2 regions of the Agarivorans sp. DSG3-1 genome follow, and region 2 is predicted to be linked to the other one. Evidence: predicted binding sites of a transcription regulator. Region 2 holds the regulator's gene; the other holds the start of a gene.

The links. The regulator ArgR, encoded in region 2, controls arginine synthesis, uptake and breakdown. The targets are predictions, from matches to a motif close to ANTGAATANNTATTCANT.
Region 1: the regulator ArgR is predicted to act here: its motif matches at 1,367-1,384, upstream of ACLD71_RS08695 (aspartate aminotransferase family protein).

The regions. Positions count from the first base shown of each region.
Region 1 is NZ_CP177241.1:1,840,820-1,844,293, reverse strand. Features, by position in the region: gene ACLD71_RS08695 (aspartate aminotransferase family protein) at 1-1,146, opposite strand, end outside; gene ACLD71_RS08690 (anthranilate synthase component II) at 1,441-2,022, opposite strand; gene ACLD71_RS08685 (cation transporter) at 2,111-3,019, opposite strand; gene trpS (tryptophan--tRNA ligase) at 3,166-3,474, opposite strand, start outside.
Region 2 is NZ_CP177241.1:1,983,389-1,986,862, reverse strand. Features, by position in the region: gene mdh (malate dehydrogenase) at 1-608, opposite strand, end outside; gene ACLD71_RS09390 (transporter substrate-binding domain-containing protein) at 788-1,495, opposite strand; gene argR (transcriptional regulator ArgR) at 1,685-2,152, shown strand; gene ACLD71_RS09380 (ABC transporter ATP-binding protein) at 2,177-3,229, opposite strand; gene ACLD71_RS09375 (ABC transporter permease) at 3,237-3,474, opposite strand, start outside.

The DNA.
Region 1 (3,474 bases), 140 kb from region 2:
AGGGACAATTAAAGAAGGCGTGAAGCGCACTACGTTAGCACCAGCGACTAATACCATTAAGCCTTGATCGGCCGCTGCCACTAAAAAGTCACGCGCGCGGCCTTGGTATTGCTCGTTTAGCACTGCTCCCAGTAACAAACCTTTACCCCGTATTTCTGAAAATACTTGGTACTTCTCGTTAATGGCATCCAAGGCTTCTCTAAACCATTGTTCGCGCTGCTTAACACCGTTTAGCACTTCTTCGCTATTAACAATGTCGTAAGCGGTTTCTGCTACGGCACAAGCTAATGGGTTACCGCCGTAAGTACTGCCGTGGGTTCCTACTTTCATAGAAGCCGCAATCTCAGTAGTGGTTAACATCGCACCGATTGGAAAACCGCCGCCTAGGGCTTTGGCTGAGGTAAGAATATCCGGCGTCACATCTAGGCCCATGTAAGCATACAACTCGCCAGTACGGCCAACACCTGTTTGTACTTCATCAAAGATAAGTAGCGCATTATGTTTATCACATAACTCACGCACTTTTTTTGCAAAGGCTAAATCTGGGCTGATAATGCCACCTTCGCCTTGCAGCGGCTCCATCATCACTGCACAAGTTTGGTCGTCGATAATCGCTTCAAGCGCCGCTAAATCGTTGTAAGGGATATGCTCTACATCACCCGGCTTAGGACCAAAACCATCTGAGTATGTAGCTTGACCGCCTACCGTAACGGTAAAGAAGGTGCGACCGTGGAAGCCCTGTTCAAAGGCAATGATTTTGGTTTTGTCTTTTGAGCCATGCTCAATTGCGTAACGGCGCGCTAATTTAAGCGCGGCTTCGTTTGCCTCGGCACCCGAGTTACAGAAAAACACTTTTTCAGAAAAGGTACTGTCGACTAATTTTTTGGCTAAGCGCAGAGCCGGTTCGTTAGTCAATACATTACTTAGATGCCACAAGGTTTGACCTTGTTCGGTTAAGCTTTTCACCAACGCAGGGTGACAATGCCCTAAACAGCTAACCGCAATACCACCAGCGAAGTCGATATACTCTCGGCCCTCTTGATCCCATAAGCGTGAACCTTCGCCTTTCACCGGAATAATAGCCGCCGGGGCGTAATTAGGAACCATAACCTCATCGAATAGCGCGCGAGTAACAGCGTGTGACATGTAGTGTTCTCCTTTAGCTTTCTGGCGATCCCTTTATGTCAAAGGCCAGAAAGGTTAATAGTATGTAAAGAGTTTGGCGATTATGGCAAATATCGAGAGTGATGTCTGAGTATTCAGCCATTAAGCCATACAAAATATGGCCATTTTTAAGCATATTCAGTGCATAGTTCTAATAATAGCGTAGGGAATATTGCTTGCAATGCCCTCACATCAAAATCATCACGCATAAATATGCATTACTTATTCATTCTATATAATCAATGCATTCAATCATTTTAAAGCCCATTCATTCTATTAATTAGAATCAATAAAGTTACTTAGCAACTGCAGACCTTGCTCTGTAAGAATGCTTTCAGGGTGAAACTGCACCGCATGTATCGGTAAATGCTTATGTTTAAGCCCCATAATTTCGTGCTTTTCACCTTTATCATTGTGGCTCCAAGCGGTCACTTCTAAACATTCCGGTAAGCTGTCTGCCTGAACCACCAAGGAGTGATAGCGGGTAACTGCCATTGGGTTAGCGAGCCCACTAAATACCGAATCTTGCTGGTGATATACCGGCCTTACCTTGCCATGCATGGCTTGAGCCGCACGCACTACCTTGCCGCCAAAGTGCTGTGCAATACACTGATGTCCTAAACACACCCCAAGAATGGGCAGCGTGTTAGCAAACTCTGCAATAACCGCGAGAGAAATCCCTGCTTCATTGGGTGAACATGGACCTGGTGAAATAAGCAGATGGGACGGCGCAAGCTGCTTAATTTGTTCAATGCTAATCTCATCATTACGACGAACCACAACCTCTACATTCAGCTGCGAAAAGTACTGATAGAGGTTGTAGGTAAATGAATCGTAATTGTCGATAATCAGTAGCATGTAACCAGAATAGCCTGCACGTTAAAAGCGCTATAGTAGCTGATTTTTAGTTAGCAGGCAGCGACATTTCGAGCTGCTGTAATAATTTTCATCCAGCAGAAAATTCGCCTTGCTCTGAGGGTTCAACAAATACAATTTCGGTATAATTATTCTGGTAATACTGATTAGCCAAACTACGAATTTGTTTTCTCTGCTGAACCATATCGTCTAGCGCAAGTTGATGATTCCGGCACACCACCTCTATGGTCACCCAAAAGCGACGACCGGTTTTCATCACCACTATCTCTCCTAACTCAAAACCATTTAACATGGTTTGCTGTTCTAGGGCTTGAGTAAATGGTTTGGTATGTTCGGCTTCAGGTGCGCTCAGTAGTAGTTCTTTAAAGCCATTTTTAACCAGTAGGTAAGGGTCTTTTAAGAAGATAAGTGAAAATACAATCACTAGAATTTGGTCTACATAACGGGCTATCCACCCTACGCTGCTGTCTTGAATAAGCAATACAATGATTAATGCTACGCCAATGGCACCAGAGATCACCGAGTTTATTAGCCAACCTTGTTGCTCTGCCAGCAGTAAGTTAGAGGCCTGCAGCTTATTGCTACGTAAACATAGCCACCAAGCCAATAAACAACCAGACACAGCGGGCACCACATAAATCAGCATCATGCCAATTTGCGGCTCGCGACCACCAGCTAACATGGTTTGCAAATTTGCCGACAAGGCGAACGCAACCAGTACCAGAATAGAGATCCCTTTCACCATTACCATTAGCGGCTCAAAGGCAAAGTAGCCCATAGGAAAGCGTTCGTTGTAATTCTGGCTGGTGAGGTAGGCAATGCGGATCCCAGTAAAGGCCATCACTGAAGACAGTAGATTAAAAACCCCGTCTAACATAATAGCGCCAGACTCGGTGTGCACCCCCATTGCAATACCCCATAGAGAAAGTATCAAGGCGACAACCGCCGAATACACCAGAGTTTTGCGTTCCAGATCCATCTACTCGCTCCTCGGCATTGGCCGATTAATTCAATATGTTGATATTACGCCAAATACTAGCAAGCGGGCAGCTAAGTCACTAGCGTTAACTATTGGGTATAAAAAAGCCCAGCGCTTGGCTGGGCTTTAACACTTAGAACAAATTGCTACTTTAAGCGAATGAAACCTAAAACATCGTAAACCGCTTTTAGGGTTTTACTGGCTTGCTCACTAGCACGGGCTGCACCTTTCGCCATAATGGCTTGTAGGGCTGCTTCGTCGTCGCGTAGTGCTTGATAGCGCGCCTGAATGGGTTCTATCATCGCCACCACTGCGTCTGCCGTGTCAACTTTAAGGTGACCATACATTTTACCTTCATAGCTAGCCACCAACTCATCTATCGATTTTCCGGTAGCGACCGATTGCAAAGTTAGAAGATTTGATACACCTGGCTTTTCATCACGATCAAAATAGAT
Region 2 (3,474 bases):
GTCATTGTTGCAATTTCTTCATCAGTAAACGAAATACCGTCTAACTGAGAAAGCAATGGCAAAATAGTTACGCCGCTGTGGCCACCAATAACGTTAAGTTTAACGTCTGCTGGGTTTAGGCCTTTCGCTTCAGCGATAAAGGTTTCTGAGCGAATCACGTCTAGTGTGGTTACACCAAACAGTTTAGCAGGATCATATACGCCAGCATTTTTTAATACTTCGGCCGCGATTGGAACCGTGGTATTTACTGGGTTAGTGATAATACCAATACATGCCTTTGGACAAGTAACGGCAACTTTCTCGATAAGGTTTTTAACGATGCCCGCGTTGATATTAAATAGATCTGAGCGATCCATACCAGGTTTACGCGCTACACCGGCAGAAATTAGAACAATATCGGCACCTTCTAGGGCCGGGCTAGGGTCTTCGCCTGCGAATCCTTTAATGGCCACTTGTGTAGGGATGTGGCTCAAATCTACAGCAACACCAGGTGTTACTGGGGCGATGTCATAAAGCGAAAGTTCAGAACCAGCGGGTAACTGGGTTTTTAATAGTAATGAAAGGGCTTGGCCAATTCCGCCTGCAGCACCTAATACGGCAACTTTCATCCAACTTCTCCATGCTTTTTTGTAATTGTAGAGGGGATGTCTATAAAGACAGAAACAAGATAACGGAATCCGCTCTAAAATACAATTTAGCAACATTTTTAAAGCAACTTTAAAACAGTAAAAGCTGCCTTAATCACACTTTAACTATAGGGTTTAAGACCTTGGTCTAACAGTGTTTGTTAGTTAAAGAAGGACTGGTATATTGTTCGGTAACTGCCGTTATTTTTTAACACATTAAGCGCATGGTTGATTTGATTCAGCAGGTCTTCGTTTTGCTTTGAAACCGCCATACCTAATCCGCTCGCCGGATAGTTTTCATCCACTTGAGTCACAAACTCCGGATGGCTTGCCAACCAATAGTGAGCCGCTGCCGAATCTAAAAATACCGCATCAATTTTAGCTTGATTCAAATCTGCTAAGGCGAGTTGATAACTGGGGTAAGCAATCGATAGAATATTAGGCCGTTGTTCACGTAAGAAGCGCATAAAGCTCGAGCCACTTTGTACCGCAACCACTGAGTTGCTTGCAACTTCTAGCTCAGGCTTCGTGAGATAAACCGCCATATTATCGAAATAAGCATCACTAAAGCTTACTAAGGTTTTACGTTGCTCGGTAATATCTAAGGCTGATATCGCCATATCGTAATGATCGGCAGCAACGCTAGATAACAAACTATCAAAGGGCTGATGGTAAAACTCACACTCTCGATTTATTTGTTCACAAATGGCCTTAGCCAACTCAATATCGAAGCCCACCAGCTGCTTGTGCTCATCAAATGATTCAAAGGGCGGATAAGATGCTTCGGTAACCACTCGCAGAGGTTTATCGTCAGCAAGTACTGATTGAAGTACGAGCAAAGGAAGAAAGAACAGAAATTTTAGCCACATAGTTAACTACACACCAAGTTTGATGTTGCTATCATAATTCAGCTTAGCAAAGCCTCACAAGAAAATGTTGGCTAATTGAACAACAATTATGTGTTTCACTATGCATTTATATGCATAAAACTAGAATAAAGTTGATATACATATAAAAGTTGGCGACAATAACCGCGGATTTACAAGCTCGGATCACCGATGAAATATAGCGATAAACAAGAACAGTTAATTAAAGCATTTAAATCACTGTTAAAAGAAGAACGTTTTGGCTCTCAAGCTGAAATAGTGACCGCCCTACAAGATCAGGGTTTCGAAAATATCAACCAATCGAAAGTGTCACGTATGCTAAGTAAGTTTGGCGCAGTGCGTACTCGCAACGCAAAAATGGAAATGGTTTACTGCCTACCAGCAGAGTTAGGGGTTCCTACTGTTTCTAGTCAGTTAAAAATCTTAGTACTAGAAATGGATTTCAACGATGCCTTAATCGTTATTCATACTAGCCCCGGTGCGGCGCAGTTAATTGCCCGTTTGCTAGATTCATTAGGTAAAGCTGAAGGTATTCTTGGCACCATTGCTGGTGATGATACTATTTTTATAACCCCTACCCGCCAAGTTGCGATTGCCGATGTATTTCAATCGGTAAAAGAACTGTTTGAAGTTGCCTAAGGCTTCAAAAAACACTTCCCCAAACTACACTTTGGGGAAGACAAATGCCGCATCACCATTAACCGATAACCATACCTTAGTGCCCGGACTTGCTTGCCAATGGTCACGCATTCGCGCATGAATCACCTGCTCAGGTAATTCAGCTAGCTGTAACCTAAAGTGCGTTTCATTACCCATTGAATGCACCGAGATAATACTCGCTTCTATTTGTTGGCTGTTTTCAAGCTGATGCACCACCACATCTTTAGCCCGAACGATCACCTCTGCCAGTTCGCCATCGTTAATTTGATTGGCCGAAAAAGCCCCTAAAGCGGTACTAACCGCACCTTGCTCTACCGGTGCAACAAAGCGATTGCTTGGGCCAAACAATGCTGCCACAAAGGCATTTGCTGGCTGATTGTAGATTTCTTGAGGGCTAGCATTTTGTACAATTTCCCCCTGCTCCATCACAACAATACGATCCGCGATAAACATCGCCTCTAGCGGGTCGTGAGTCACCATCACTGCGGGGGTTTTGGTTTTCTTCAATACGTCGAGGGTTTCTTCTCGCACTTGTTGGCGTAAATGCTCATCGAGCGCAGAGAACGGTTCATCCAACAACATGGTGTTAGGCTCTGGAGCTAAAGCGCGCAATAGGGCGACACGCTGCTGCTGGCCACCCGACAAGGTATGCGGAAAGCGACCTAGCAGACCTTGCATGCCCATGTTGTTTAAGCTTTCTTCAATCCACTGGCGACGCTTTGGTAAGTCTTGTTGCTTGCGTAGTCCGTACTCTATATTGGTTTTAACACTCATATGCGGAAACAAGGCATAGTCTTGAAACATCATACCTATGGCGCGTTGCTCTGGAGCTAAGTGTATAGCTTGTGCTGGGGCTGCGACTAACTTGTCTTGCAAGTACAGCTCACCACTTTGCAGCCGTTCTAAACCTGCGACTAAACGCAATAAGGTGGTTTTTCCGCACCCTGATGGGCCCAGCAGCGCTACAATTTGGTTTTCTTCAACCTCAATACTGACATCTTTAAGCGCCTGCTGTTCGCCGTAGAAATGATTAACTTTACGTAAAACAATACTCATTGCGGGTTTAGTGTCCTTGTGGGCGCTGTTCTGAAGAGCCAATATTTCGACTCATAATGATAACCGGAAGAATACCTGCCAATAATATGGTTAAGGCAGCTAAAGCACTTTGCTCTAGTTGCTCCAAAGAGGCTAAATCCCATACTTGAGTAGACAGGGTATTAAAATTGAACGGCCTTAAAATTAAGGTAATTGGCAGCTCTTTCATGGTGTCGACAAATACTAACAACATAGCGGTAAGTAAG